DNA from 3 places in the Stenotrophomonas sp. 22DLJC03 genome. Region 1 is predicted to be linked to each of the others. Evidence: predicted binding sites of a transcription regulator. Region 1 holds the regulator's gene; each other region holds the start of a gene.
The links. The regulator FliA, encoded in region 1, starts transcription of late flagellar genes. The targets are predictions, from matches to a motif close to TAAAGTTTNNCNNNCNNNGGCCGATAA.

Region 1 (10,453 bases):
AGCAGGATGTAGTCGTGCTGTCCCTGATGGCGGGCAAGCGCGTTCTGCAGAGCCAGGCCGAGGCCGGGCTGGTTGGCGCTGCGCCGCTCCAGCGTGGCCAGCGCCGACTGCGCGCAGACGTAGTCCAGGCCGTGGATGCTGCTGGCGTGGCACAGGCCGGATAGATCGGCCGGCGGTGCGCCGAACAGTTCCAGGACGCCGGCCGGCGGCGGGTCCACCGGTACGCCGAAGGCACGGCTGAGCGAGGCATGCGGATCGAGGTCGATCAGCAGCACGCGGTGGCCCATTGCAGCCAGGCCACGGCCGAGGGCGAGGGTGGTAGTGGTCTTGCCGACTCCGCCCTTCTGGTTGGCGACTGCCCAGATGCGCATCGGTTTACTCCTTCATTGCCGGGGGAACGGCGGCGCCGACACGGCTGCCAGCCGGCACCGGCGGCAACTTCACCGGTGCGATGGGGGAGGTGGGGGCGGTAGCCGGAGTTGCGGCGGCTTGTTCGGTGTCGGTGCTGTTGGCACCGCCGGTTGCGGCGTTCAGGCGCTGGCCCAGCGGATCGATTGCGTGGGTGGTATCGGCCAGGATGATGACCATCACCCGGCGGTTGCGGTTGCGACCCTGCGCGCTGTCGTTTTCTTCGCGCGGGCGGAACTGGCCGTAGCCGACCATCGCCAGCCGCGAGGGCTGCACGCCCTGGTCGGCGAACAGGTGCACCACGCTGGCAGCGCGACCGGCCGACAGTTCCCAGTTGGAGGGGAAGGTGGCGGTGGCGATCGGCACGTTGTCGGTATGGCCTTCCACGCGCACGCTGTTGGGTACATCGCGCAGTACGTCGGCCAGGCTGGCCAGGGTCTGCCGCGCGTGCACGTCCAGCGCGGCCGAGCCGGTCGGGAACAGGATGTCGCTGTTGATCTCGACTTCGATCCACAGCTCGGTGCGACGCACGCTGATCATGCCGCGGTCGATCAGGGGCGCCAGCGCGGCGGTCAGGCGGTCGGCGATGCTGCTGAGCTGGCGCTCGGCGCGCGCGATCTGTTCCTGGTTGTGCACCGACACGGGCATGCGCATCTGCGAGGCCATCGATGGCAGCAGCGTCGGGTCGTGCGACGGCGCAGGCGCCGAGGGCCCGATCTTGGTGCCGGACTTGATCACTGAGGGACTGTCCCAGCCGCCGCCCTGCACCTGCTTGTTGCCGACCTGCACCGGATTGATGGTGCGCGGCGCGCCACCGAAGGCATCGGTGAGCGCGTCGGCCATGATCCGGTACTTGCCCTCGTTGACCGAGGAGATCGCGTACATGACCACGAAGAAGGCGAGCAGCAGCGTCATCAGGTCGGCATAGGGGATTGCCCATGCTTCATGGTTGGCGTGCTCTTCGTGGTGCTTGCGGCGGGCCATGTCAGTGCAGGAAGCCGGAGAGGTTGGTTTCGATGTTGCGCGGGTTCTCGCCCTGGGCGATCGAGATCAGGCCTTCGATGACCATTTCGCGATCACGGGTGTTGTGCGAGATCACACTCTTGAGCTTGGCGGCGATCGGCAGGAACAGCAGGTTGGCCGAGGCGATGCCGTAGATGGTGGCGGTGAACGCGGCGGCGATGCCATGGCCGAGCTTGCTCGGGTCGGCGAGGTTCTTCATCACCGCGATCAGGCCGAGCACGGCACCGATGATGCCCAGCGTGGGCGCATAGATGCCCATCGCCTCGAAGACCTTGGCGCCGGCCTGGTCCTGGTGCTCCTGGCTTCCCAGTTCGATTTCCAGCATGTGCCGGATTGATTCGGGCTCGACGCCGTCCACCAGCAGCTGCAGTCCCTTGCGAAGGAACGGGTCCTGCTGTGCTTCCACCTGTGCTTCCAGGCCAAGCAGGCCCTGGCGGCGTGCGATGTTGCTCCATTCGACGATCTGCTGGATCAGTTCGCGGCGGTCGCTGTGCGGCGGTCGCACGACCCAGCGCACGATCTTGAAGGCGTGCTTGAACACGGCCGGCGAGGTGTGCAGCAGGATCGCGGCGACGGTACCGACGATGACGATCACGAACGCGGCAGGCGACCACAGCGACGCCAGGCCGGCGCCCTTGAGGATGCTGCCGCCGACCAGCGAGGCCAGGGCGAGAAAGAGTCCAATGAGGCTGAGTCTATCCATGGGTCCGGTATCGGCTTGTGTGAATGGGACTTGAGACACCGGGAGGTCGTGTACAGACGGTAGTCACAGTTTTCGGGTCGCCGGGCATGGCTCGCCGGGCTTCAGCGCAGTCCGTCCACGTCCAGGATCAGGGCCATGCGACCATCGCCGATCAAGGTTGCACCGGCATAACCAGCCAGGCCACGCAGCGCCTTGGGCAAGGGTTTGATGACCACTTCCTCGCGCCCTCGCACCTGGTCCACGACCAGGCCGAACCGGGCTTCACCGGCCTGCAGCACGACGATGGTCAGCAGCGGCGAGGCGGCCGGCGTCACATCCAGCCATTGGCGAAGATCGACCAGCGCCAGGGTATGCGAGCGGCGGTCGAGCACGGCACGTCCATCGAACCAGCCCAGCGAGGTGCGCGGGGCGTGCAGCACTTCCATCACGCGTGCCAGCGGCAAGGCGTAGACGTCCTCGCCGGCCTGCACCAGCAGGGTCGGCAGGATCGCCAGGGTCAGCGGCACGCGGATCAGGAAGCGACTGCCGCGGCCCAGTTCCGACTGGATCTGGATCTGGCCGCTGAGTTCGCGGATGCGCGACTGCACCACGTCCATGCCGACACCACGGCCGGAGATATCCGTGACCTGCTGCTTGGTCGAGAAGCCGGGCAGGAACACCAGGTGCAGGCATTCCTCGCTGCTCAGGCGGGCCGCGGCTTCCGGATCGATCAGGCCCTTCTCGCGTGCCTTCGCGCGCAGCTTTTCCGGATCGATGCCGGCGCCATCGTCCTGTACTTCGATGCTGACGTAGTCGCCTTCCTGCTGCGCCGACAGGCGCACGTGGCCCATCCGAGGCTTGCCCTGGGCTTCACGCAGCTCGGGCGTTTCCACGCCATGGTCGATGGCGTTGCGGACCAGATGCACCAGCGGGTCGGCCAGGGCTTCGACCAGGTTGCGGTCGAGCTCGGTTTCGGCGCCGATCAGCTCAAGGTCCACTTCCTTCTTCAGCGAGCGGGCAACGTCGCGGGCGACCTTGGGGAAGCGCGAGAACACCTTGCCCACCGGCTGCATGCGGGTACGCATCACCGCCGACTGCAGGCGTGCGGTGGCGATGTCCAGCGTGGATACCGCACGGTCCAGCTCCTCGTCGCGCAGGCGCGCACGCAGGGTCTTCAAGCGATTGCGTGACAGCACCAGTTCGCCGATCAGGTTGACGATCGCATCCAGGCGCTTGGTATCCACGCGCACGGTGTGCTCGGCTTCGGCCAGTGGCTTGGCGGGCGGCTTGGCCGCCGGTGCGGGTGCGGTTGGGCGTGGCGCGGGCGGTGCCGCCGGCACTGCGGCGACCGGTTTGGTGCCGGGTGCGGCGCCACCGTGCAGCTGGTCGAGCAGGGCTTCGAACTCGTCTTCGCTGATCAGGCCGTCGTCGGCCTTCTTCGCCGGTGCGACCGCGGTCGGGGCATTGCCGCCGTGCAGCTGGTCGAGCAGGGCCTCGAACTCATCGTCGGTGATCAGGTCACTGCCACCGGCGGCGGGCGCAGCGGCGGCCGCCGGGGCGGTGGCGCCACCGTGTACATCGAACTGCGCGATCAGCTCGGGGGGCGCGTAGCCCGGTTCGGTACCCGAGGACACCGCATCCAGCATCGACTGCAGGTAATCCAGCGATTGCTGGGCGGCATCGAAATGGTGGGCCTGCAGCACCGCCTGGCCGGCGCGTGCGGCGCCGAGGGCTTCTTCGGCGGCGTGGCACAGTTCAACCATGGCCGTCACGCCAAGGAAGCCGGCGCCACCCTTCAGCGTGTGGTAGCCGCGGAACACCGCATTGAGCTGGTCGCCGTCCTGGGGTGCCTGCTCCAGCGACACCAGCTGTTCGCCCAGGCGATCCAGGATTTCCTGCGCCTCGATGATGAAATCGGCAGTGATGTCGTCGGATACCGCGCTCATGCTTACAGCCCCAGATCCGACAACAGGTCGTCGGCGTCGTTCTGCGAGACCGCGTGGCGGTCCAGTCCCTTCAGTGCCGGCCCGGCCAGTTCCGGGTCGGTGCGATGCTGTTCCGGCGGCAGGCCGAGTGCGCCGAAGCCTTCGTGCACGCGGCGCACGATGCCGACCACGCGACGGATGATCTGCCCGGTCAGGTCCTGGTAGCTCTGGGTCAGGGCGATCTCGGTCAGGTTGTGGCGGATGCGCTCGAGCTGCGCGTCCTGGCCAGGCTGCAGGCCTTCGGCGCGCAGCTGTTCGGTCAGGCTGCGGCATTCCTCGGCCAGGTCCAGGGTGCGATGGGTGGCCTGTTCGGTCATCGCCACCACGTGGTCCAGGCGCGCGCAGGCGTCGTCCAGTTCGCCTGCTTCGTCAGGCACGGTCGGCAGCTCACCCAGCGCCTGTCCCAGCTCACGGGCCAGCCGCGAAAGGCCGCTCATCATCGGCTGCGTGCGCAGCGCGACCAGTCCGTCGATGCGTTGCCGCCACGCGGCTTCGTCACCGGACTCGAGTGCGTCCAGGGCTTCCTGCAGGCGCAGGGCGAGGGCGTTCCTGTCGACCGTGGTATCCATCAGGCGCTGGCCGCCAGGCGTTCGAAGATCTTGCCGAGCTTCTCTTCCAGGGTCTGCGCGGTGAACGGCTTGATGATGTAGCCGTTCACGCCGCTCTGGGCAGCTTCGATGATCTGCTCGCGCTTGGCTTCGGCCGTCACCATCAGCACCGGCAGTGTCTTCAGCTTGGCATCGGCGCGGATCGCCTTGAGCAGTTCGATGCCGGTCATCACCGGCATGTTCCAGTCGGTGACCACGAAATCGAACGGCTGGCTCTGCAGCAGCGACAGCGCGGCATGCCCGTCCTCGGCTTCGGCGGTATTGGTGAAGCCCAGATCGCCCAGCAGGTTCTTGACGATCCGACGCATGGTCGAGAAGTCGTCGACGATCAGGATGCGCATGTTCTTGTTCAAAGCAGAGTTCCTTTGTTGTTCAGTCCGGGCGGCCGGGGGCAGCCGCCTCGGGCATGTTCATTCTTCCAGGCCGGCGTCCGCCGCCTCGAAAATCTTCAGTCGACCACGCAGGCGCAGCACTGCCTGGCCGTGGATCTGGCAGACCCGCGATTCACTCACGCCAAGCACCGCGCCGATCTCCTTCAGGTTCAGCTCCTGCTCGTAGTAGAGCGACAGCACCAGCTGCTCGCGCTCGGGCAGGTGGCCGATCGCCTTGCCCAGCTCGCGGCCGAACTCGCCGCGCTCCAGCACCTGCTGCGGGGTCGGGCCCCCCTGGGTGACGGTGTCCAGCTCGCCCTGGTCTTCGATGCGCGACTCCAGGCTCAGCACCTGGCCACGTGCGGCGTCTTCCATCAGCCTCAGGTATTCGGGCAGCGGCATTTCCATCGCCGCGGCCACTTCGGTGGCACTGGCGGCGCGGCCGCTGCTCTGCTCCAGGCGACGGATGGTGGCGGCGGCATCACGAGCGCGGCGGTGCACCGAGCGGGGCACCCAGTCGCCACGGCGGATCTCGTCGATCATCGAGCCGCGGATGCGGATCGACGCGTAGGTCTCGAACGAGGCGCCCTGGTCGGCGTCGTAGCTGCGCGAGGCTTCGATCAGGCCCATCATTCCGGCCTGGATCAGGTCGTCGACCTCGACGCTGGCTGGCAGGCGCGCGGCCAGGTGGTGGGCGATGCGCCGCACCAGGTCCGAATGCTGGGCGATGACTTCGTTCGCCGCCGAGCGCTGCACTTCCCTGTACTGGGCTGCGCCTTTCATGCCGTCACCCCACGCTGCTTGAGGATGCGTTCGAGGAAGAATTCGACGCCGCCACGCGGTTCGGTCGGCGCCTGCCAGCGCGCGGTACGGCGCGCGATCTCGGTGATCGCCAGCGCGGCCGGGCTGGACGGATAGGCCTTCACCACCGGCTGCTGGCGCTGCACCGACAGGCGCAGCCAATCGTCCTGCGGAACGCAGCCGAGGTAGTTCAGCGAGACATCGGCGAGGAACTTCTCGCAGACACGGGTCAGCTTTTCGTACAGCACGCGGCCCTCGTTGGGGTCGCGCACCATGTTGGCCACCACCTGGATGCGGTCCACGCCACGCTCGCGCGATAGCACCTTGATCAGTGCGTAGGCGTCGGTGATCGAGGCCGGCTCGTCACAGACCACCACCACGGTGTCCTGTGCGGCCTGGCAGAAGGTCAGTACGCCATCGTTGATGCCGGCGGCGGTGTCCACCACCATGATGTCCAGCTCGCGTTCCAGCTCGGAGAACACGTTGACCAGGCCGACGTGCTCGGCCGGGGCCAGCTCGGCCATGTGGCGGCGGCCGGACGCGGCCGGGACCACCAGCACGCCGTTCGGGCCTTCGACGATGACGTCATCCAGCGAGCAGCGGCCGGCGACCAAGTCGGCCAGGGTAAAGGTGGGGTTCAGTCCCAGGATCACGTCGATGTTGGCCAGGCCGAGGTCGGCGTCCAGCAGCAGCGTGCGCTTGCCCATGCCGGCCAGCGCCACGGCCAGGTTGGCGGACACATTCGTCTTGCCCACGCCGCCCTTGCCGCCAGTGACCGCAATGGTGCGCACAGGGCCGAGCGGCTCGCTGCGGGTGGCCGACAGCGGGAAGGTCTTGGTCAGCTTGGCGTACTCACGCGACGGCATGGTTCAACTCCGGGTTGCAGGGCATATCGGCCGCGCGGCGCAAATCTTCAAGGCGAAGTACGAGATTGGCTGCACTGGCCCGGTGCAGGTCCTCCGGAACGTCCTGGCCGTCGGTCACCCAGGTGATCGGCAGGGCGTGGTCCACGGCCACCGACAGGGCGTTGCCGAAGCGGCCGGTCTCGTCCAGCTTGCTCAGCACCAGGCCCTGCAGGTTGGCCGCGCCGAAGCGGCGGACCACCTCGTCCATGTCGCCGAAGCTGGTGTTGGCCGGCAGCACCAGCAGGGTGCGTACCTGGCGGGCGGCACGCAGCCACTGCAGCTGGGCGGCCAGGGCGCGGTCGCGCGGGCCCAGGCCGGCGGTGTCGATCAGTACCAGCTTGTAGTCCTTCAAGCGTTCCAGCAGCTGGTCCAGGTCGGTGCCGCTGTTGGCCTCATGCACCGCGATGCCGAGCTGGCGGCCGTAACCGTACAGCTGCTCGCGGGCACCGATGCGGGTGGTGTCGGTGGTGACCAGGGCGACATCGCGCGGGGCGTGCTTCTCGGCGAAGCGCGAGGCCAGCTTGGCGATGGTGGTGGTCTTGCCGGCGCCGGTCGGGCCGACGAGAGCGATCACGCCGCCTTCCTCCAGCGGGTCGACCGGGGCGATCGGCAGCTTGCGCGAGATCAGCCCGAGCATCAGGCCGCGGCCGCGGTGCGCATCGGTCTCCAGCGGGATCTGCATGGCCACGTCGCGGGCCAGGCCGGCGTCGAAGCCGTACTCGTCCATCAGGTCCAGTGCAGTGGCGCGCACCGGGCAGCCACGCAGGCGCTCGTCGGTGAAGCGGTTCATCTCGCGCTCGATCACCTGGCGCATGCCGGCCACTTCCTGGCGCAGCTGTCGGATCTCGGCATCGTCCTGGGCGACCACGGTCAGCACCGGGGCTGGTGCAAGGGTCGGTTCCGGGGCGGTGTCGATGGTTGCGTCCGCCATCGACGGTTCGTCGGCGAAGGTCTGCGACTGCGCGTCGGCCACAACGCTGGCCGGCAGCGGCAGCGGCGGCGGCTGCACCGCCACGGCCGGGGCCGGGCTTTGCTGATGCTCGGCATGCGGCGGATCGATCTGGAAGCGCGCACGGTTGGCCGGGATGATCACGGCGGGTGCAGCGACAGCGCCGGCGACGGCGTCTGCGAACGGGCCGAAGGCCTGTTCCGCACGCGCCGGTTCGTTGACGGCAGCACGCGCCAGGGTGGCGGCGAAGCCGGTGCTGCCGCGGGTCGGCACGATCTCGTCGGCGCTGTCCAGGGTCCGGCCGGTGGCACCAACGGCGGCGCGGGCCAGCGCGGCAACGGCCGAGGTGGTCGCAGCCACCGGTTCCGGTGCCGGGGTGGCACTGCGGCGACGGGTCACTGCAGCGATCACCGCGTCGGCGGCATTGCGCGGCTTTGGTGCCGGCGGCGGGGCGATGTCACGACGCGAGGCTTCCAGTGCACGCTGCACGGCGCTCTCGTCGTAGTTGGCGGCGGCAACGATCTCGATGCCTTCCTCGATCCGGCGGTTGGACAGGATCACGGCGTCAGGACCATGTTCCTTGCGCACCAGGTTCATGGCCGAGCGCATGTCGGCGGCAACGAATCGTTTGATTTTCATGCTGTGGTCACGGGACGAAGACGGCGGGGTGGCGGTCGGAGAACTCGGGTGGTCGGTGGTCTGCACGGTGCGGGTTCCCCTTGGTATCTGTCTGTTGCGTTGGTTCGAAAGTGGTGTCTGTTTTCTGGCGCATCGGAGGGCGGCGTCAGCTGATCGTTCCGACCAGCTTCAGGCGCTTGTCCTCCGGCACCTCGCTGTAGGCCAGGACCGACAGCGACGGAACGCTGTGGCGGACCAGGCGGGCCAGCGCGGCGCGCACCGGGCCGGGTACCAGCACGACCGCGGGCTCGTTGCGGGCTTCCTGCTTGCTGACACATTCGGCCAGGCTCTGGTGCAGTCGCTCAGCGAGTCCGGGTTCCAGCGCGGCGCCGTTGCCCTGCGTGGACTCCTGCAAGACACGTTCCAATTGTGGGTTGAGCGTGAACACCGGCAGCTCGGCCGACATTCCGGCGATCTCCTGCACGATGAAGCGGCCCAGTGCGGTGCGCACGGCGGCAGTCAGCACGGCCGGGTCCTGGCTGCTGGGCGCGTGTTCGACCAGCGCTTCGGCGATCTTGCGCAGCTGGCGGATCGGAATGCGCTCGACCAGCAGGTTCTGCAGCACCCGTACCACCGCCGACAGCGGCAGTGCCTTCGGCGTCAGATCTTCGACGAGCTTGGGCGCACTCTTGGCCAGGTTGGCCAGCAGGTGCTGCACTTCTTCGTGGCCGAGCAGTTCCGGCGCGTGTTCGCGGATCAGGTGCGAGAGGTGGGTAGCGACCACGGTGGCCGGATCGACCACGGTGTAGCCGAGCGTCTCGGCCTGGGCGCGCTGGTGCGGCTGGATCCAGGTCGCGTCCAGGCCGAAGGCGGGGTCCTTGCCGGCGATACCTTCCAGCGCACCGAGCGCGCTGCCCGGGTCCAGTGCCAGCTCGCGGTCCGGATGGATCTCGGCGGTGGCCACCGGCACGCCGTGCACCAGCACGCGGTAGCCATTGGCCGGCAGTTCCAGGTTGTCGCGGATGTGCACCGACGGAATCAGGAAGCCGACATCCTGGGTCAGCTTGCGGCGCACGCCCTTGATCCGCGCCATCAGTTCGCCGCCCTGGTTGCTGTCCACCAGCGGGATCAGGCGGTAGCCGACCTCCAGGCCCAGCGGATCGACCGGGCGCAGCTCGTCCCAGCTCAGTTCGGCGGTGGGCGCGGGTGCGGCCGGACGGCCCAGCGCAGTGAGTGCGGCGGCGTCACTGTTGCCGGCGGAGGCATCGGCAGCCGGCAGCTTGCTCTTGCGGTACAGCTTCCATGCGATGAAACCCAGGATCGCGGCCAGCGTCAGGAAAGCGACGTTGGGCATGCCCGGCACCAGGCCGACCACACCGAGGATGCCGGCGGTGATCGCAAGCGCGCGGTACTGGCCGAACACCTGGCCGCTCATCGCCTGGGCCATGTCCTGCGAGCGCGAAGCACGGGTGACCAGCATCGCCACCGCACTGGAGACCAGCAGGGCCGGCAGCTGCGCCACCAGGCCGTCGCCGATTGACAGCAGGGTATAGGTGGCAGCGGCATCGCCGAAAGGCATGCCATGCTGCAGCACGCCCACGGCCAGGCCGCCCAGCATGTTGATGAACAGGATCAGGATGCCGGCGATGGCATCACCACGGATGAACTTGCTGGCACCGTCCATCGCACCGTAGAAGTCGGCTTCCTCGCGCACTTCCTCGCGGCGCAGTTTGGCTTCTTCACGCGTCAGCAAACCGGCGTTGAGGTCGGCGTCGATCGCCATCTGCTTGCCGGGCATGGCGTCGAGGATGAAGCGCGCGGTAACTTCCGAGACGCGGCCGGCACCCTTGGTGATGACCACGAAGTTGATGATGGTCAGGATCGCGAACACCACGATGCCGACTGCGTAGTTGCCACCGATCACGAACTCGCCGAAGGCGGCAATGACCTTGCCGGCCGCGTCGTGGCCGTTCTGGCCGTTGAGCAGGATCACGCGGGTGGAGGCCACGTTCAGGGCCAGCCGCAGCATGGTGGTGACCAGCAGCACGATCGGGAAGATGGTGAAGTCCAGCGGGCGCTTCACATAGACCACCGCCAGCAGCA
Region 2 (10,453 bases), on a different contig from region 1:
CACGCCATCGCCTCGCCCCGCTTCGCCCACCAGTACTTCAGCACCGGCATGCAGGCCGCAACATTGGCACGCGCGCCGATGCTGGTGTTCAACCGCAAGGATGAACTGCAGTGGCGCTTCGTGCGGCGCCTGACCCGCGCGCGGCTGCAGCCGCCGCTACACTACCTGCCCTCCTCCACCGGTTTCGTCGAAGCCGCCGCGTGCGGACTCGGCTGGGGCATGGCCCCGGAAACCCTGGTCGCACCGGCTGTGCGCGCCGGCCGCGTGGTGGTACTGGAACCCGGCCGCTGGCTCGATGTGCCACTGTACTGGCAGCATGCAGCCGTGCGCTCAAGCACGCTGCAGCACATCACCCAGGCGCTGCGCGCTGCAGCCAGCGGCACCCTTCGTTGAGGACCAACCAATGATCGCAGACCCCGGCTTCACGCCACGCGCACTACCGTTTGCGCACTTCTTCATCACTGGGACGGCATGGGCGTGATCGGCCGACGTACAAGGATGCACCGCGCGAAGGCCGCGCTGGCGCTGGCAACCTGCCTGCCACTGGCTGCAGCGGCGCAGACTCTCACCGATGCACCCGCATTGGACTGGGAACAGGCTCGGCAGCGGCTGGAGCAGGTTTCCGATGCACTGGCCGCCGCCGACGCATCGGTACGCAACAAGCAGGACCTGCAGGACGCCACCCGACTGCTGCGCCTGCCGGAAATCACCGGCGAAGTACGCAGGCTGCAGTTCCAGAAGACCCTCACCCTGCCACTGGGTTCGCTGGCGCCTGTCGCCGAGGCCTTTGGCATCGACTCGCCGCTGTCGTTCACCGAACGCGACTGGCGCACCCGCCCAGTGGTCACCGCGGTGCTGCCGCTGTACACCGGCGGCGTGATTCCGGCCGCGCAACGTGCCGCCAGCGCCGCCCACGAACAGGCCAGTGCCGAGCGCGAAGCACAGCGCCAGTCGCTGACCGTGCAGCTGGCCCAGGCCTATTTCGGCCAGCGCCTGGCCGAGCAGGCAGTGGACGTGCGCCGCGACGTACGCGATGGCCTCAACCGCCACCTGTCCGACGCAGAGAAACTGGAACGCGAGGGCTTCGCCACCCGCGCCCAGCGCCTGCAGGCCACCGTGGCCCGCGACAAGGCCGAGCGCGAGTACCAGAAGACGGTGAACGACCTGGCCACGCTGAAGGCCGCGCTGGCCACCCTGCTGCGCAGTGGCGGCGAGGTACAGCCGGTATCGCCGCTGTTCGTGCAGCGCGTGCCGCTGGAACCGGTGGCCAGCTTCGAGCGCACGGCGCAGGCGCGCCAGCCGCAGATCGCACGCCTGCGGGCGATGGTGGCACAGGCCGAACAGGGCGTGCGCGTGCAGCAGGCCAAGCTGAAGCCGCAGATCTTTGCCTTCGGCCAGTACGACTTCCGTCGCCGCGACGAGATGCTGACCGATCCGGACTGGGCGTTCGGCATCGGCCTGAAGTACACCTTCCTGTCGCCGAACTCGCGTCCGGCGCAGATCAGCGCCGCACGTGCGCAGCAGGACCAGGCCGAAGCGGGCCTGCGCGAGGCCGAGAACCAGGTCGCGCTGGGCGTGCGCAAGGCCTGGAACGAGCTGGAGACCGCGCGCCAACAGTACGTGCTGCTCGACAGCAGCATCGCCCAGGCACAGGAAAACCTGCGCTTGCAGGAGCTGGCGTTCCGCGAAGGCCAAGCGACTTCGCTGGATGTGATCGACGCGCGGCTCGGTCTGGGTGGCGCCCGTGTCGAGCGCGCGCAGGCCGCCTACCAATACGATATTGCGCTGGCGCAATTGCTGGAGGTCAGTGGACAGATGGACCGTTTCGAAGAGTTCCGGCGGCGTGCGGACGAGGTGATCGACCATGAGTGATGTGCTGCACGACGATGCGACGACACCTCCGGCCAAGCGCCGCCTGGGCCCGATCCTGATAGTGGTGCTGCTGGTCGTGGTGGTACTGGGCTTGTGGCTGGCCTGGCGCAGCCCTGCCGACCAGATCCAGGGCATGGCCGATGCGGACACCATCAACGTGGCCGCCAAGATCACCGCGCGCGTGGCCGAGTTGAAGGTGCGCGAGGGCGACCGCGTGCAGCCAGGGCAGGTGCTGTTCCTGCTCGACAGCCCCGAAGTGGCCGCCAAGGAACAGCAGGCGCACGGCGCGTTGGCCGCCGCACAGGCAGTGGCCGACAAGGCCGACGAAGGTGCGCGCAGCGAAGACATCCGCGCCGCCGAAGCGAACTGGAAGCGGGCCGAAGCCGGTGCGACGCTGGCTGAAGCCACTTACCAGCGCGTGCAGAACCTGTTCAACGAAGGGGTGATGACCCGGCAGAAGCGCGATGAAGCGCATGCCCAGGCCACCAGTTCGCGCGAACTGGCACGTGCCGCCCGCGCGCAGTACGACATGGCATTGGCCGGCGCACGCGAGCAGGACAAGCGCGCCGCCCAGGGCCAGGTGCAGCAGGCACAGGGCGCAGTGGCCGAAGTCAACGCCGCGCGTGTCGAAGTGGAAGGGCGCGCGCCGGTGGCCGGCGAAATCAACAAGCGCATGGCCGACCCGGGCGAACTGGTACCGGCCGGCTACCCGGTGTTCACCCTGGTCGACATCGACCGCATGTGGGTGGCGATGAACCTGCGCGAATCGCAGATGCAGGGCCTGAAGGTCGGCAGCAAGCTGCAGGGCAGCGTGCCGGCGCTCGGCCTGGACGGCGAATTCGAGGTCTACTTCATCAACCCGGCCGGCGACTATGCAACCTGGCGTACCACCCGCCAGTCGTCCGGCTACGATGTCCGCAGCTTCGAGGTGCGGGTGCGCCCGGTACGCCGCATCGAGGGCTTCCGCCCCGGCATGAGCGTGCTGTTCGCATGGCCCCAGCACTGAGCCCCGGCCGCGGCGGCTTCGCCGCCAGTTGGCGGCGTGAACTGCAGTCGCTGCGCGGCAACCGCGCCGATGTGCTGCTGGTCACCGTGCTGCCGCTGCTGATGCTGGCGGTGATGGCGTGGATGTTCACGCCCTCGGTAATGCGCGACATTCCGATCGCCGTGGTCGACCTCGACCACAGCGGTGACAGCCGCCTGCTGCTGCGCATGCTCGATGCCAGTCCCGGCGTGCGCATCGCCAGCCAGCCGGCGGACCTGGAAGACGCACGCTCGCAGCTGCGCAGCCTGGACGTGTTCGCCATCGTGCTGGTGCCGCGCGACGTCACCCGGCAGGCGCTGCGTGGCCGCCAGGGCACGGTGTTCGCCTATTACAACGCTACCTACATGACCACTGGACAATCCGCTGCGCGCGATATCGGCGACGCGGTCTCGGCCTGGAACGCGCGCCTGCTGCGCGAGCGCATCGGCCTGCAGGTCGGCCCGGGCAAGCTGCGTGCGGCGCCGATCGCGGTGCAGTCGGACATCCTCTACAACCCTGCACGCAGCTACGAATTGTTCCTGCTACCGCTGATCTTCCCGGCGGTGTTGTCGCTGGTGCTGGCACTTGCGGTGGCCGGCAGCCTCGGCCGCGAGATCCGCGACGGGACCCTGCCCGCATGGATGGGCCGCACACCATGGTCGGCGATTGCCGGCAAGGTCGCGCCGTACATCCTGCTGTTCTCGCTGTATGGCGCACTCGGCATCGGCTACCTGGCCTGGCTGCGCGGCGATGGCGTGGCAGGCAGCGTGCTCCTGCTGCTGCTCGCACAGCCACTGTTCTATCTGGCCACCGCCGCCTACGCGTTGTTCTTCGTCGGCGTCACCCGCGACATGGGTACCGCACTGTCCGCGGTCGGCCTCAGCATCGGCACCGCACTGGCGTTCTCCAGCGCCACCTTCCCGGTACTGGACGGCCCCCTGTTCACCCGCGTCTGGCACCAGCTGCTGCCGCTCAGCGCCTACATCAAGCTGCAGACCCAGCAGCAGTTCATCGGTTCGCCGCTGCAGGTCTCGGTATGGCCACTGGCCACGCTGTTGTTGATGGCGGTCGTGGCCGGTGGCATCGGCGGCCTGCGCCTGATCGCCTTCGCGCGCACGCCCGAAGCCGCGCAACCGGCGGGAGCCGACGCATGAGCGCACTCTGGCGCAGCCTGCGGCAGACCCTGATGGCGGTGCTGTGCGACCGCTATGCGATCGTGGTGATGGTCGGCGCGGTGATCCTGTATTCGTTCTTCTACCCGGCCGCATACCGCCACCAGGTGGCCGGCAACCTGCCGGTGCTGGTGGTGGATGAAGACCACAGCGCGACCAGCCGCGAACTGCTGCGCAAGCTCGATGCACTGCGGGTCGCGCGCGTGGTCGGGCAACCGGCCGACATCGACAGCGCACGCCAACAGCTGGAAGCCGGCCACGCCGAAGGCGTCGTGCTGATCCCGGCCAACCTGGAGCGCGACATCCTGCGCGGCCATCCTGCCAAGCTGGTGCTGCTCGGCAACGGTGCCTACCTGGGCCGCGCCAGCTGGGTGCTGGGCAGCGTGGCCGATGCACTGGGTGCCTTCGGGCGTGACGCCGTGGTCGGCCAGGCCGCCTTCATGGGCGCGCCGCAGGCACCACCGATCACCCTGGTGCAGCGCCCGCTGTACAACACCCAGGAAGGCTACGGCAGCGCCATCGTGCCCGGCGTGGCCGAGCTGATCGTGCACCAGACGCTGCTGATGGGCATCGGCGTCCTGCTCGGCGGCCGCCGCCTCGCACTCGGTCGGCGACTGCGCTTCGACCTCCCGACTTTGGGGGGCATGGCATTGGGCTTCGGCCTGATCGGACTGTTCGGCCTGTTCTACTACGCCGGTTTCACCGCCTGGGTGCAGGACTATCCGCGCGGCGGCAACCCGCTGGGCCAGCTGCTGGGCGGCACCCTGTTCATCGCCGCCACGGTGGCGTTCGGCCTGTTCGTCGGCAGCTTCTTCCGCACCCGCGAGCGTGCGTTCCAGTACATCATTGCCACCTCGATCCCGCTGTTCTTCCTGGCCAACCTGTCGTGGCCGGCGGTGATGACGCCGCAACCGCTGGTCTGGCTGGCGCAGTTGCTGCCGACCACCTCGGGCATCAACCTGATGGTGCGCCTGAACCAGATGGATGCCAGTCTTGCGGAAGTCAGCCACGAGCTGATCACCCTCAGCACCCTGCTGCTGCTCTACGGTGCCCTCGCCGCCTGGCGCCTCCTCGCAAAAAAGGGGACGGAGGGGATTAAGTCGTAAGCGGCCGATTGGGGGGATTGCGACTTAATCCCCCCCGTCCCCTTTTTGCATAACGACGAACGCCGGCGTGGGGCCGGCGTCCGAGTACTGCAGTGTGGAAGGGGTGACGGGTCGATCAATCAGCGGTAGACGCGCTCACAGCGGCGTTCAACCACGCGATCACCATTCTTCTGCTGGCTGTTGCCCTGGATCTGGCGGCCCGCCGCACCACCGGCGACGGCACCCGCCACGGTGGCCAGCTTCTTGCCGTTGCCGCCGCCGACCTGGTTGCCGAGCAGGCCACCGATCACGGCGCCAGTCGCGGTACCCGTGATGCGGTTCGGGTCGCGCGAGTTGCGCTGCACTTCCACGTTCTTGCAGACCACGCGGCTGCCGTCATTGAACTTGCGTCCTTCATCACGTGGTCCGTAGGTCTGTGCGCCGGCAACGGACGATGCCGCCAGCAGCGTGCCCAGCACAAGCAATCGGGTCGAAGTCTTCATGGCCATCTCCTGAGGTCCGGTATGGCACAAGTTTCCTCCCGCGGTTGGCAACCGGAAGTGAAATGCATGTGTCCGCCACTTCATCGGCCATCACCCGTTCAGGAAGAAAATCCGCGCCCATCGCGATCAGCCATCGCGATGGGCGCCGTCTCCCTGCCGGCATTTCAACCCTGCTAGAACTCTTCCCAGCCGCCCGCATTGGCCGCCAGCGTCGGTTCGATGCGTGGCGACAGCGGTGCAGAACGGCGCACCGGGGTAACAGTGGCAGCTACTGCAGCCAAGGCCGGGCGTACCGCAGCTGCGGCCGTCATTGCGCCGGTGCGGAATACCGATACCGCCTCGGCCAGCAGGTTGGACTGCTCCTCCATCGAGCGTGCGGCGGCGCTCGCTTCTTCCACCAGGGCCGCGTTCTGCTGGGTGGTCTCGTCCATCTGCACCACCGCCTGGTTGACCTGCTCGATACCCGAGCTCTGCTCCTGCGAGGCGGCGGAGATGTCGGCCATGATGTCGGTCACCCGCTGCACGGAGGCCACGATCTCACCCATCGTGGTGCCGGCCTGGCGGACCAGGGCCGATCCGTCGGCGACCTTGCCGACCGAGTCTTCGATCAGGCCCTTGATCTCCTTGGCCGCGCCTGCCGAACGCTGCGCCAGTGTGCGTACCTCGCTGGCAACCACTGCAAACCCCCTGCCCTGCTCGCCGGCACGCGCGGCTTCCACCGCGGCGTTCAACGCCAGGATATTGGTCTGGAACGCGATACCGTCGATGACCGAGATGATCTCAGCGATCTTCTTCGACGACGCCTCGATGGCCGTCATCGTGGTGACCACCTGGCCGACCACCTCGCCGCCCTGCGAGGCGACACCATGCGCGCCGATGGCGAGCTGGTTGGCCTGGCGTGCATGCTCGGCATTCTGCTTCACGGTGGAGGTCAGCTCCTCCATCGATGCCGCCGTCTCTTCCAGGTTAGCCGCCTGCTGCTCGGTACGCCGCGACAGGTCGGTGTTGCCCGAGGCGATCTCACCTGCCGCAAGGTTGATGCTGGATGCACTGGCCTGGATGCGACCGACGATCTGCTTGAGCTGATCGACCGTGGCATTGCAGTCATCACGCATGCGCGCGAACACACCATGGAAATCGCCCTGCATGCGCACGGTCAGGTCACCGCGCGAGATGGCCTGCAGCAGGGTCGAGACCTGTACCAGGTTCTCGTCGGTGGTCTGCATCAGGCGATTGAGCCCCGCCACCATGTCGCGGAAATCGTAGGCGAAGCGATCCTCGTCACCACGCAGGCTGAAGTCACCTGCCGCAGCGGCGGTTGCCAAGCGGCGGATCTCGCTGTTGATCGCCGACAGGCTGCTCTTGGTCTCATCCATCGCCTGGGTGATCGCCGCCTTCTCGCCGGGCAATGGATCCATGTCCACCGACAGGTCGCCACGCGCGTAGTGCTTCATCACCTCGATCAAGCGGTTCTGCACCTGCACGTGCGAGCCGACCAGCGCATTGGTCTCGTGCACCATGCGCCCGTAGTCGCCGGGGAACGCGCTTTCATCCATGCGGTAGCTGAGGCTGCCGGCATCGTGCTGGCGGGCCAGCTCGCCCTGTGCCGCCATCACCGACTGCAACTGTGCCTGCATGCGCTGCATCGACTTCAGCAGCTGGGTCACCTCGTCGTTGCCGGTGGCGTCGATGCTGCTGTCCAGACGGCCATTGGCGATGCCATCGGCCAGCTTCACCGCTCCTTCCAGCGGGCGGGTCAGGCTGCGGGTGATCGCCCAGGCCGCCAACGTGCCCAGCAACAGGCTCAGTGCCCCGAACGCGATCGATAGCGTGCCGGTCCACGATTCTGTTGCGCGGTACTCTTCGCGGCTGCGTTCGGTCAGCGTTTCCTGATGGCGCAGCAGGGCCGAAATGGATTCATTCCAGGCCGTTGCCAATCCGTGCTCGGCCAGCAGCTCCTTCGCTGCGCCATCAAAATCCCCGGACTTCATGCGCTCATGCAGTTGCTGGGTTGACGCATCGGTGGCCTTGCGGGCGGCCTCGATGCGTGCGACCAGGGTATCGCCCGTAGCATCACGCGGAATCTTGATGTACTTGGCCCAGATACCGTCATAGGTCCGCGACAACTCCTGGGCACGCTGGTAATCCTTGTCGAACTCGTCACCACGCTTGATCACCATCAGGCGGCGATGCATCAGCACCGCGTTGTTGGTATCAAGCATGTCATTCAACAAACGCATCTTCACCATGTTGACGTCCACCACTTTCTCGAACTGGGCGGACTTCAGCTGATTTCCATACAGCACGAGGCCGACGATGGCCATGATGAACAGCAGCAGCAGACCGAAGCCGGCGCCAAGCCGGGATCCCACACGGAGATTACGTAAGGCAAGCATCTCAATTCCCTTGATCGTGGCCGTACGTTCGATGGCGGCGCAGCGACGGGAAACTTTACGGGACTTTATATATGGACCGATCCAAATACATGAAACTGTGCAGGTAGTCAGAAAATAAAGAAGCGGATAATGGCGCCATATCATTTATCGAATACCGCTGACACGCCAGCGCCCGATGAAAATCACATGGATTTAACGCCATAATCACGCCACACCCTGTGCACGATGACCCTGGATTATCTGCACATGACAGAACTGTCCCGGACCGGGCATGTCATGGCATGGCGACGCCCGGGACGGCTACAGTCGGCAGATGACCCGGATCCTGCACATCGAAGGCGCGTCCATCAACGACATCGCCAGTCTCTACGTGGAAATCAATCGCGTGTTCATGGCCGACGAAGACTGGCAGCTGGGACCCAGCCTGGACGCGTTGGATGATCTGCTGTGGGGTGGCTACGGCGCTCTCGCTGGTCATGCCTCCACCACGGTTGTGTGGCGCGACATCGAGCACAGCCGCGAAGCACTGGGCCGCGTGACCACCCAGGCCTGGCTGCAGTCAAAACTCGATCAGGCCGGCACCTTCAACACCGCGGTGATCGCCGACCAGCTGGCGGCGCTGCAACAGGGCCAGGGACAGACCTACTTCGAGATCGTGATGGAGATCTTCAACGGCCACCCGCATGTCACGCTGGTCCCCGCCTGAGCACGCACCAACCACAGCGTGTTCGCCTCAGAGCTTGGCCAGGGCCTCACCCAGCCGCTTCGGGAACGCGACCGCGCTGGCCAGATGCCACGCGCGCGCATCCGCGCCCAAACGGCTCCACTCCAGCGCATCCATCGCCAAGGCACGCTCGATGGCCTGTTCCAGCGCAGCCTCGTCCACGTGCCAGGTCCTGGACAAGTGGCAGGGCTGGCCCTCATGGGCAGCAACGAGGATGCCACGACTGTCGTCGATCATCTGGTTCATCGGCGCGCCATCGCAGGTGATCACCACCGCCGCACAGCTCATCGCCTCCACCAGGTAGTGGCCCCAGCCTTCCGTCTGCGACAGGCACAGGTGGAACGCATGTTCGTTCTGCAGGCGCTGCACTTCCTCATCGGGCAGGCGCTCGCGGACGATCCGCAGGTTCGCGGCACCGCCCTCGTCCTCGTCCGAAGGACCACTCCGCAGGACGGTCAGCAACGGCCACTCCGGATGGCGCTTCCAGACCTCGACCAGCGTTGCCGTGCCCTTCATGCGACTGGTACCAGCTGCATGCAGGAAGCTGCGCGGCTTGCGCGGTACCGAAGGGTCGTGACGGTCACGACTGCAGAAGCCGACCTCCAGCGCGCGCAGGCCAAGCGCATTGAAGATGCGCGTGGCTTCTTCGGTCTTGGTCAGCAGTGCATCGAACCGCGGCAGGATGCGCAGGCTGCGTGCAGACACCCATTCCGGATTCGGAATCAGCAGGTTGACCTTCGCCAGGCCGAAGCTTGCCGGCCGGACATGCTCCAGCGAGATGTTGATGTCGAACCGTGCCGGCTTCCGGCCCAGGCTCAGCCACGAGGCCAGCAGCCTGCGCAGGCGCATCCCGCGCAGCTTCCAGGCGCCGCCATTGCGCACTGCATCCAGACGGCTGACGGTCACCTCGTGCCCCAGCTGCTGCAGCGAGCGCTCGATCACCTGGATGTCATGGGACAGGCCACGCTGGTTGTCGGCGGCCAGCAGATGGATATGTGCCATCAGCGGGCACTCCCTTCCCGGTGCAGGTTGCGCGCAGGCAATGCGGTCGCCAGCATGAAGCCCAGCACCAGGTAGAAATAGAACGAATGCGGCATCGCCCGGTAGAACACGTTGTCCGTGAACGCCGAGAGTGCGTAGACAATGACCACGGCAAGTCCTGCGGTGGCGATCATCGCGGTCGTCTCATCGGCATGGCCGAGACGTCGCGCGAAGTGGATGCCGGGCAGGATGAAGATCAGCAGCATGATCACCAACAGCGGCACACCTCCGGTCGCCGCCGCTTCCAGGTATTCGTTGTGCGGGTGGTTGTAACGTACGATCGAGTCGGAGACCTCGCCGCGGGCGATACCTTCGCGTGCATAGGTGCCGAACTGGTTCAGGCCAACACCGGCCAACGGGTGCTCCGCGAAGGCGTCGACCGCCACGCCCCACATGGCAATGCGCTCGCGGACCGAGCCGACCTCGTTCTCCTGGCTGAAACCGGAGATTTCGCCACTGACCTCACCGAAGCGCTGGATGACCTGATGGTTCAGCATGGTGGTGGCACCGGCCACGCCGATGACCAGCGCACCGACAAAGGCCAGCGCGCCGCGCCAGCGACGGGTGCGCCGGACGTGCACGGCGATCACCATCAACATCGCGGGAATGAACGCCAGGATCGGCCCCCGGCTCTGC
Region 3 (10,453 bases), on a different contig from region 1:
CAGGACCGTGGTGTGGGCCGCAACTCGTACAACACCCTCGATGGCGGCAACGTTGCCGCCGACACCCCCGAAACCCATCTGCCGCCGAGCTTCGCAATGGATCCGCGGAAGATGTCGCTGAGCGCGGTGGAGCTGTATCGGGTGGCGATCAATGAGAAGGACAAGGCGGTCGCGCAGCTGGACTTCAGTTTCGACGCGAGCGACACGCTGACCTGGAAGATGGGGGCCAAGTACCGCGACAAGCAGCGCCGCGCGCGCTTCTCCGACGAGTTCTATGCCTGGAACTCCGCCACCGGCGGGCCGGTACCGACCCTGGCTGACTTCCCGTTGATGGACCAGCCGGACCGCAGTGGCTACGACGTCGGCAATGGACGTGACTACGCCCGCGATTTCTCGCAGGTGGTACCGGTGCAGGCATTGGCCGAATGGTACCGGCAGAACAAGCAGCACCTGGTGCTGGTGCCGGGCGATTCGGCACTGGTGGCCAACGGCGCGGCGCTGGGTCGCAACTTCGACGTGGCCGAGAAGCAGTACGCGACCTATGCGATGGCCACCTGGAAGCCGGACGAGCGCTGGGACGTGGTTGGCGGCGTGCGCCTGGAACGCACCGCCACCGACGTGCGCGGTCTGGTGCTGGAGCGTGACGCTGATGGCAGCAGCGCGCTGGTGCCCAACCTGGGCCGCAAGCGCTACACCTCGGCGCTGCCGCAGCTCAACGTGCGTTTCTCACCGCGCAGCGATCTCAACCTGCGGCTGGGCCTGACCCGCAGCTTCGCCCGCCCGAACTTTGGTGACATCAACCCGGGTGGCTCGTTCATGGAAGCCGACAGCACCTTCACCTCCGGCAACGCCAACCTGGACCCGACCTATTCGGACAACCTGGACCTGATGGCCGAGTGGTATGCCGGTCCGCTGGGTCTGCTGTCCGGCGGGGTGTTCTACAAGAACATCAGTAATCCGGTGTTCCAGAGCAGCAGCACCGGCAGCTTCAACGGCAACCCCAACGTCACCTTCTACCGGCCCGAGAATGGTGACGATGCCAAGCTGTGGGGCGCAGAGTTCGTCTTCGTGCGCCGCTTCGATTTCCTGCCAGGCCTGTGGAGCAACTTGGGCATCAATGCCAACCTGACCCTGATGGACTCGCGCATGCGCATTCCGGCTCGTAACGGCAACGTGCCGATAACCGGCCAGGCCGACCGCCTGTACAACGTCACCGTGTACTACGACGACGGCGCCTTCGCTGCCCGTCTGGCCACCAATCACAAGGGTGCCTACATCGAAGCGCACGGCGACAGCAGCGTCACCGACGCCTGGTACGGCGCCAACACCTCGGTCGACTTCAGCGCTTCCTATACCTTCGATCGCTGGACGGTGTTCGCCGAGCTGAGCAACCTCACCAACGAGCCGTTGAAGTACTACCAAGGCAGCCCGCAGCGCCCGCTGCAGGTGGAGTACTACGGCCGTCGTGCGCAGATCGGCCTGAAGTATCTGTTCCAGTGAGCCGTACCGGCGTTCTGTAGAGTCGAGCCAAGCTCGACTGCTTCTGCTCTTCAATCATCGCACCAGCGTGACCGCCTGCCCGGCACGGGCGAAGGCTTCAGCCAGCAACGGGCCGGCCTTGATCGCCTCCACTTCCTCGAACAACGCCCTCAGCGCGTCGGCCGGGCGGGAGGCCGGCGCTGCCACCGCCTGCTGGATCGCGGTGAAGCGGTCAGCCAGCACGCGGTGGCCAGGATGGATCTGTGCCCAGGCTTCCAGCGGCTGGCGCACGCCGGCGGCGGCATCCAGGCGCCGCTGCTCGAACAGGGTGATCGCCGCCGCCGACGTCTCTGCCCGCTCGATCATGGCGTGGCGCAGTTCGCGGCTGAGAAACAGGTCGTAGGCCGCACCGCGGCCGACCGCGATGCGCAGTCCGTCGCGGTCCAGGTCGGCCACCTGTTGCGAGGGGCTGTCCTCGCGCACCAGGTAGGTGCCTTCGATCTCCACGTATGGGGCACTGAAGGCGATGCGGTCGGCCCGCGCCGGATCGATGGCCAGGAAGGCCAGGTCCCATGCATCTTCGGCCGCTGCGGCGACCACCGACGCCGCAGCGTCGTGGCAGGTGAAACGGGCCTGCACGCCCATCCGCTGCGCCATCGCTGTGGCCAGCTCCAGTGAAGGGCCACGCGGTGAACGGGCATCACCCTGCGCCAGCACTGGGTTGCCCAGGTTGATCGCTACGCGCAGAAAGCCTCGCGGTGCCAGTGTGCTTCGATGATCGGCCAGGGACATGCAGGGCTCCGCGGAACAGGGGGGCGTCCAGCATGCCAGTGCTGCTGCGCAGGCAGCGTCAGCGTCCGGTTATCCTGCGCGGATGAATCCGATCCTGCATGTCGAGATCCCAGCCAGTGACCTGGCCCGTGCCATCACCTTCTACCAGCAGTGGTTGCAGGTGCAGGTGGACGAACCGATCCTGCTGCACGATTGCCGGATGGCCTACCTGCCGTTCGGCGATGAAGCGGCAGGGGCCAGCATGGCGCTGGTGCAGGGGGCGGACTACCGGCCGTCAGAACAGGGCGCGCGCATCTACATCGGGGTCGATGACCTTGATGCCAGCCTCGAGCGAGCCTTGCAGGTTGGAGCCGAACTGTGTTTCGGCCCCGCTGATGCCGGTGACTGGCGCGTGGCCGAGATCCGCGACAGCGAAGGCAACCGCATTGCGTTGCAGGCGCGCGCGATTCTGTAGAGTCGAGCCATGCTCGGCTGCTGCTGGTCGCGCCGTCAATGCACCAGTCGAGCATGGCTCGCCGCTACAAGTGGGGCGCGGCCCGCGAGCGCTGCAACCATTCGTTGATCGCCGGGTCCAGCCGCGGGTCGTTCGGCAGCAGCATGCCGAAGCGCTGCTGCAGCACCTCGCGCACATCGCCGACATCGTGCAACGGGCGCTTGTCCGGTGCCTGCCCGGGCCGGTACTCGGTGTAGTTGCCGCTACCAATGGTGCGGCGCCAGTCCGGTCCGGTCAGCGACGCACGCAGCTGGCCGGGGAAGCTCGAATCCGGATGGGTGCACACGTACCAATTGCCCACCACGTTGTCGATCGGGGCCGGTGACTGCAGGTCGAAGCGATACATCGCCCGCCAACCATCGTTGGACTCGGCGGAGAGCACGAAGTCTCCGTCGCCGGGCAGCCGCTGCAGCAGATAGCGTTCGTGCGGCGTTGCCTGCGGCTGCGCACCCTGCAGGCGCAGAGGTACGGTCGGGGTCAGGCTGCCGAAGCCGGCGTCCACCAGCCATTCGTCACCGTCCACGTGCACGCGCAGCAGCAGGTGGGTGCGCGCCGTGAGCTCGCCGTCCCGTGCCGCCAGTAGAACGCGCGCGCTCAGCGGCTGCGCATCGAAGCCCAGCGCCTGCAGCAGCGCCAGCAGGCCGCCGTTGAGTTCGAAGCAGTAGCCGCCACGACGTTCATCGAGCAGTTTGCGCTGCACGCTGTCCAGGTCGATCGGCACTGCATCGCGCAGCAGGCAGCTGAGGGTTTCGAATGGCAGCAGCGCGTTGTGGCGCTGCTGCAGCAGGGTCAGGCCAGCCAGCGTTGGCGGTGGCGGTGCATCCAACTGCAGGCGCTGCAGGTAGCGGGGGACATCGAGCGTCGTCATGCGGCCACCGGTCGGGGGAGGGAGGTCCACTGTGTTCCCCCAACCGGGGTTGAGGTCAAGCACTGCGCGGGTGTCATCCCCCCGTCGCCTATGCCGGGTACAAAGGCCGCGTCCGCCAGCAATCGGTGGGACTGAACCAAAAAAAACCTAAAGTTGCCCCATATCCAGCCGATACAGGTGCGTCCTTTCGCCTGGAGTCTGTCATGTCGGCCGTCGTCCCCCACCTCCGGTCCCTGCGCATGCGGCTTGCCGCGTTGCGCTCGGCGTCCCCCGGCCTGCTGCTGTGGCTGCAGCCGCACCGGCTCAGCGTGGCCGACAAGCTCAAGGCGACCCTGTGGGTCTGTGGCCTGGGCCTGGTGGCGATCGCCGCCGTCTACGCGTGGACCGGCCATGCCAACTCCCTGGCCGCGCGCAGCCAGGCCAGCTACCAGCGTGGCAGCGATCTGGCTGCCAGCCTGTCCACACGGGTGGCCGAAGCGCGTCGTCTGCAGACCCAGTATGCACGCAGTTTCGATGATGCCGACCGCGCGCAGCTGCTGGCGACGCAGAAGGCGCTGCAGGCCGATCTTCAGGCGCTGCGCGCGATGCCGATGGATGCCGGACGGCGCAAGGCGCTGCAGGCGCTGACCGAAGCCGCCGGCGCGTTCTCGCAGGGTGTGGCCGCCCTGTTCGAACGCGTCGATGAGATGGGTCGTGGCGATGCCGGCCTTGCCGCGCAGCTGCAGCAGGCCGCTGACACCCTGCAGGCGCAGGTGGATGCGCTGCAGCGGCCGTCGTTGGCGCTGTCCCTGCAGAAGATGCGCTGGCAGGAAGCACTGCTGCTGCTCGATGGCGACTCCACCCATGCCGACCGTGCGAGCGAAGAGAAACTGCCATTCGATCTCGGGCTGGTGGGCCTGCCGACCGATGCGCAGGATGCCCTTCGCAACGGCATGGAGGCCTATCAGGTCGCGTTGCTGGGCTATACCGCCGCCCGCGTTGGCCTGGATGTGGAAGCACAGTCGCTGCTGGACACCGCGGCCAGCGTCGCACCGGCGCTGAGCGCCTTCCAGCAGGCCCAGGTCGCCGCGCTGGGCAAGGCACAGGCGCGCCAGCAGGCCGGTGCACGCACCATGAGCGTGCTGTTCGCAGTGACCCTGCTGCTGGTCGCCGGTGTGCTGATCACCAGCCTGATACTGGTGCTGCGCGCGGTACGCCAGCCGATCCAGGACACCCTGCGCTTCGCCAGCGACATTGCCGAAGACCGCCTGGACACCATGCTGCGTGTGTACAACGCCAACGACGAGATCGGCCAGCTGGCCCAGCGCCTGGTCCACATGCAGCAGCGCCTGCGCGCGCGTATCGAAACCGAGCGGGCGGTAGCGCGCGGCAATACCCGCGTGCGACAGGCCTTGGACAGCGCACAGACCGGCTTGATGGTGGTCGATGCCGAAGGCCAGGTGGCGTATGCCAACCCTGCGCTGCTGCAGCTGCTGGATCTGCAGGCCGAAGACCTGGTGGGCGGTGACGCGGTGCGCCTGCACCCGGCGCTGGCCAGCCTGGCCGGCGTGCGCCAGCGCGAGGAGCGCGAGATCGGCCACGCCGGCGTGCGCTACCAGTTGATCGCCAACGCCATCATCGACGAGGGCCATTTCCTTGGTGTCGCGGTGGAATGGCGCAGCCGCGCGCTGGAAACCCTGCTGGAAACCGAGGTGGCAGCCCTGGTCGATGCCGCCGCACACGGTGACCTGCACGGACGTATTGCACTGGACGGCAAGCAAGGCTTCGTGCGTACGCTGTCGACCAGCATCAACCGGCTTCTGGTGACCTTCGAGACCAACCTCGGCGATCTACAGGCATTGCTGGCGGCACTGGCACGCGGCGATCTCAGCGTGCGCATGGAAGGTGAGCTGCAGGGCGTGTTCGCGCGCATGCGTGACGATGCCAATACCACCGTCGCGCAGCTGGGCCGCATCGTCACCCGCATCCAGCAGGCTACGTCCAGCCTCGATACGGGTGTTGGCGAAATCGTCGCCGGTCACCACGACCTGTCACAGCGCACCGAGCAGCAGGCGGCCAACCTGGAAGAGACTGCAGCATCGATGCATGAACTGACCGATACGGTCGGCCGCAACGCCGATGCCGCAGGCCGCGCTGATGCACTTGTCCAGGGCGCGGCGGCAGTGGCCCAGCGCGGCGGTGAGGCGGTCGGCCAAGTGGTGGCAACCATGCATGGCATCAGCGAGGCGTCTCGACGCATCGGTGACATCACTCAGTTGATCGATGGCATCGCCTTCCAGACCAACATCCTCGCGCTCAACGCGGCGGTGGAAGCGGCGCGCGCCGGAGAGCAGGGTCGCAGCTTCGCCGTGGTGGCCGCCGAAGTGCGCCTGCTGGCACAGCGCAGCGCCGAGGCGGCCAAGCAGATCAAGGGGTTGATCGAGGATTCGGTGGCGCGTGTCGGGCAGGGCAACCAGCAGGCCGAACAGGCCGGCACCACGATGGGCGAGATCGTCGGCAGCGTGCAGCAGCTGGCCGAGCTGTTGGCCGGCATTCGCAGCGCGTCCCAGGACCAGCATGCCGGCATCGCGCAGGTGAACCAGACCATCGTGCAGATGGAAGCCAGTATCCAGCGCAACGCCAGCCTGGTGGAAGAGGCCGGCGCCTCGACTGCGCAGATGCAGGCGCAGGTGCATGCCTTGGCAGAAGCGGTGGGGGCGTTCCAGCTGCAGCCGGCGCTGCAGGCCGCACGCGCGGCATGACCGCGGTCGCCGAGTACGGCCCGGCGCTAGCCGAGGCAGATTGAAACGGTAGCGCCGGGCCATGCCCGGCGGGATGGCTCAATACACGTCGCGCCGGTAGCGCCCGCTTTCCAACAGCGTCTCCACTGCGTCATCGCCCAGCGCAGCGCGCAGCACCTGGTCCACGCCTTCGGCCATGCCCTGCAGCGAACCGCAGACATGGATCACCGCGCCACGCTGCATCCACTCGTGCAGCGCATCGGCTGCGGCGTGCAGTCGATCCTGCACGTAGCCACCGTCGCCATCGCGCGAGAACGCCAGGTCCACCCGCGACAGATGGCCATCGGCCTGCCAGGCCTCGATTTCTTCGGCAAACAGGAAGTCGTGCGCGCACTGGCGTTCGCCAAACAGCAGCCAATGCCCGTGCTCGCCAGCATGGGCGGCTTCGCGCAACAGGCTGCGCAGGCCAGCGATGCCAGTACCGTTGCCGACCAGCACCATCGGTGCACCCGGCACGCGGTGGAAGCCGGGATTGCGATGTACGCGGGCGACGATGCTGGCACCGATCGGTGCATGCAGTGACAGCCACCCCGAACCCAGTCCAGCCCGACCGGAGGCGTCATGTACCAGGCGCACCACCAGTTCCACTGCGCCGTCATCCGTGCACGAGGCGATCGAGTACTCGCGGCCGGGCAGCAACGGCAGTCCGCGCAGCCACAGGCAGGCATCCTGCACCGCCAGCGCGGCGTCTGCATCGGGTAGCTCGCGCTCGCTGGCCAGGGCCAACAGCGTGCGCGGGTTGCCTTCCACCAGCAGTGGTTGCAGTGGGTCCAGCCCATGCGCCTTCAGCACTGCACTGGCGTGCCCTGCATTGTGGCGGGGTGCGATATGCAGGATGTCACCGGCCTGCCACCGCACCTTGGCGGGCGCGGCAAGACGGATACGCCAGATCGCGCCACCGATGCTGCCAGGATTGAGGCGGTCGCGGCCGAGCAGGCGCCAGTCATGCATCTGCGTGGCAGCCGGCAGCACGCTGTCATCGGTGGTGATGCCGGTCAACGCGCCCAGCTGCTGCTGCCACTGGCGCAGGGACGGTACCGAGGCAGCATCGACATCGATGCGCTCGAACAGCGGGCGCGCGCCGTTGCCGATCAGCCAGGCATCGACCTGGCGGCCGAAACCGCAGTAGTGCGGGTACTGGCGATCACCCAGCGCGAGCAGGGCGAACTGCAGGCCCGACAGGTCCACGCGCTGCGCGAGCAGCAGTCGCGAAGCGCGTCGCGCCGCATCCGGTGGTTCGCCGTCGCCAAAGGTGCTGAGCACGAACAGGGCCTGCACGGTTTGCTGTAGCTGTGAGCCGTCGACGCGGGCCAATGGCAGCACCTGCACCGCATGTCCGGCGGCCTGCAACAGCGCCGCCGCGCGCCAGGCCAGCTGCTCGCCCAGCCCGCTCTGGCTGGCATGCACCACAAGCCAGGGTAGGTTGCTGCCATCGTCAGTGGCTACCGGCAGCGACTGGCGAAGCCCGCGCGCGGCGCGCTGGCTGCGGCGGCGGTCCAGGTACAGCATCCAGCCGGTGATGAAGAACAGGCTCATGCCCAGACTGCTGAGCATCACCACCACGCGCCCGGGTGCACCGAAGTAACTTCCCGAATGCAGCGCGAACACGCTGGTGGCCAGCTGTCCGCCGGCGCCCTGGCGTGCATACGGACGGGCATCGAGGATCGCACCGCTGGCCGGATCGAGCTGCAGCAGGTCATGTGCACGATCGTGGTGGCCACCGCGCCGCGCCGGATCACCGGCCATCACGCGTACATTGAGTGGCTGCCCGGGCTTCTCCGGCAGGCGCAGGTCGATGTACCCGGTGCGCACGCCCGGCAACGCATACAGCGTGGCCTCGATGCGATCCAGGTCCAGTGCCGCGTCGGCGGCGACCTTGTGCTTCGCTGCCGGCGCCACGCCCAGCAGCGTGTTGGCGGCGCTGCGGTACCAGTCGAACGACCACCACAGGCCGGTCAACGCACTCATCAGGTAGATCAGCAGCACCCAGGTGCCGACCACCGAGTGCAGGCTCCACAGGAAGCCACGGCCGCTGCGCTTCCACTCCACCGCCAACCAGCTGCGCCAGTGCCACCAGCGCCGGGGCCAGCGCAGGTACAGACCGGAGAGGGTGAAGAACAGCAGCGCGATCGCACAGCTGCCGGTGATCCATTTGCCCCGCTCGCCGGCAGCGAGGTGCCGATGCAGGTCTTCGATGAAGTCGAAGAAGGCCTGCCCGCGCAGGGCACTGAAGCGCTCGCCGCTGTACGGATCGAAGTACACCCAGTGTTCCTTGCCTCCGGCAAACCGCGCCACCGAGGGCCGCTGGCCGGTGGCGTCGATCCGCAGGCGCTGCAGGGGGCGCTCGCTTCCTGCCTGGAGCAAAGGCATCAGCTCGCTCAACGCCAGCGGTGGCTGGCCGTCGGCATGGTGCTCGGCGATCGCGGCGAATCCGGGATTGGCGGCACGCAGCAGTTCGTCCTCGAAGGACAGCACGGCGCCGCTGAGGCCCATAACGGCCAGTACGGCACCAGCGGTGATGCCCAGCAGCCAGTGCAGTTGGAACAGGACGTTCTTGAACATCGAAGGAGGAGGGCCTGGAAGGCTGCCGCCCGCATCCTGCGCAACAGCAAATGAGAATTAGTCGCGGAATTCTCCGTGGCGCCCTGCCTGTGGTCAAGCAGGGGGTATCGGCCGGGCGGCGCCCGGCACCCCTCGGAAAGCCCGCTGTTGCTGTTGCCTTGGCTGTTGTTTCTGAGGTTGCCGGCCAGCGGCCGGCACTACCGCGGGTGCAGGGTGCAACCCTGCCAAGACCCTCACTTCACCCAGCTGTCGATCTCGCCGTGGGTGAACGGTCCCAGCTTCGCCTTCTGCAATCGCCCCTGTGCGTCGAACAGCACGCTGTAGGGCAGCAGTCCCTGCGTATTGCCCAGCTGCACGCTGGCATCGCGCGGGCCCGGGGTCTCGATCACGATCGGGTAGTCCACCGGTACCTGCTGCAGGAAGCGGCGCACGTCTTCCGGCGTATCCAATGCCAGGCCCAGCACCTGCACGCCTTCGCTGCCCTGGGTATGGGCAAAGCGTGCCAGCTCCGGCATCTCTTCCACGCAGGGGGCGCACCAGCTGGCCCAGACATTGATCAGCAGCGGGCGACCGGCGAAGCGCTGGCGCAGGTCGAGCGGTCGGCCCTCGAGATCCGGCAGCGTCAGTGCAGGCAGTGGGTCACCCACCTGCAGCGCAGGCGTCGCGGGGGCTGCAGGGGAAGCGGCCGGCGCTGCGGCAGGTGCAGCCGGCGTTGGTGCCAGCCGGTACCCGGCCCACAGGCCGAGGCCGGCGGCCAGCACCGCTGTCCACAGCAGCGCTGGCCGTTGCCATTTCATCGTGCGGTGCGCAGCAGCGCTTCCTCGACCACCGCCTGGGTCAGCAGGGTCGGCAGCACGGTCGGCGGCGCGCCGGGGCCGTACACCACGTACAGCGGCACGCCCACGGCCTTGTGCTCTTCCAGGAACGTGGTGATCTGCGGGTCCACATTGGTGTAGTCACCGCGCATGTACACCGCATTGGTGCGCTTGAGCAGTTCCTTGAACTCCGGCCGCGACAGCACAGCGCGCTCGTTGGCCTTGCAGCTCACGCACCAGTCGGCGGTCATGTTGACGAACACCACGCGCTTGTCGGCGCGCAGGCGGTCCAGCAGCTGCGGCGAGTATTCGACCACGTTGTCGCTGGCCGCCTGTGCGGCGCGCGCTGGCGGTGCCAGCTGGGTGACGCCCCAGGCCGGCACCAGTGCGGCGATGGCCAGCAGCACGCCCAGCAGGGCAACGGCACGCGGGCCGGTCCAGCGGTTGCGTTCGAACAGCCACAGACCGAAAGCGAACAGCAGCAGGCCACCCAGCACCAGCGACATGCCGTCCACGCCGCGCTGCTTGCCCAGCACCCACAGCAGCCATAGCGCGGTGGCATACATCGGGAAAGCCAGCACGTGCTTGAGCGTTTCCATCCACGGGCCCGGCTTGGGCAGGCGGCGTGCCAGCGCCGGCACGAAGCCGATCAGCAGGAACGGCA

Region 2: AC13GA_RS04660 (methyl-accepting chemotaxis protein) is a predicted target of FliA. The motif match lies at 8,084-8,110, and genes of this name have one in related genera.
Region 3: AC13GA_RS12670 (methyl-accepting chemotaxis protein) is a predicted target of FliA. The motif match lies at 3,781-3,807, and genes of this name have one in related genera.

Annotation. Positions count from the first base shown of each region.
Region 1 covers NZ_JBSPUG010000007.1:71,426-81,878, reverse strand. Annotated here, with positions in the region: gene AC13GA_RS19040 (ParA family protein) at 1-371, opposite strand, end outside; gene motD (flagellar motor protein MotD) at 376-1,392, opposite strand; gene AC13GA_RS19030 (flagellar motor protein) at 1,394-2,134, opposite strand; gene AC13GA_RS19025 (chemotaxis protein CheA) at 2,236-4,059, opposite strand; gene AC13GA_RS19020 (protein phosphatase CheZ) at 4,062-4,667, opposite strand; gene cheY (chemotaxis response regulator CheY) at 4,667-5,059, opposite strand; gene AC13GA_RS19010 (RNA polymerase sigma factor FliA) at 5,117-5,860, opposite strand; gene AC13GA_RS19005 (MinD/ParA family ATP-binding protein) at 5,857-6,744, opposite strand; gene flhF (flagellar biosynthesis GTPase FlhF) at 6,731-8,371, opposite strand; gene flhA (flagellar biosynthesis protein FlhA) at 8,517-10,453, opposite strand, start outside.
Region 2 covers NZ_JBSPUG010000001.1:1,001,033-1,011,485, reverse strand. Annotated here, with positions in the region: gene AC13GA_RS04690 (LysR family transcriptional regulator ArgP) at 1-393, shown strand, start outside; gene AC13GA_RS04685 (TolC family protein) at 472-1,872, shown strand; gene AC13GA_RS04680 (HlyD family secretion protein) at 1,865-2,878, shown strand; gene AC13GA_RS04675 (ABC transporter permease) at 2,863-4,050, shown strand; gene AC13GA_RS04670 (ABC transporter permease) at 4,047-5,174, shown strand; gene AC13GA_RS04665 (glycine zipper 2TM domain-containing protein) at 5,294-5,662, opposite strand; gene AC13GA_RS04660 (methyl-accepting chemotaxis protein) at 5,830-8,052, opposite strand; gene AC13GA_RS04655 (barstar family protein) at 8,366-8,758, shown strand; gene AC13GA_RS04650 (glycosyltransferase family protein) at 8,786-9,778, opposite strand; gene AC13GA_RS04645 (O-antigen ligase family protein) at 9,778-10,453, opposite strand, start outside.
Region 3 covers NZ_JBSPUG010000003.1:429,509-439,961, forward strand. Annotated here, with positions in the region: gene AC13GA_RS12650 (TonB-dependent receptor) at 1-1,500, shown strand, start outside; gene AC13GA_RS12655 (transporter substrate-binding domain-containing protein) at 1,555-2,271, opposite strand; gene AC13GA_RS12660 (VOC family protein) at 2,354-2,725, shown strand; gene AC13GA_RS12665 (arylamine N-acetyltransferase family protein) at 2,790-3,632, opposite strand; gene AC13GA_RS12670 (methyl-accepting chemotaxis protein) at 3,836-6,373, shown strand; gene AC13GA_RS12675 (PepSY domain-containing protein) at 6,452-8,974, opposite strand; gene AC13GA_RS12680 (redoxin family protein) at 9,208-9,771, opposite strand; gene AC13GA_RS12685 (protein-disulfide reductase DsbD family protein) at 9,768-10,453, opposite strand, start outside.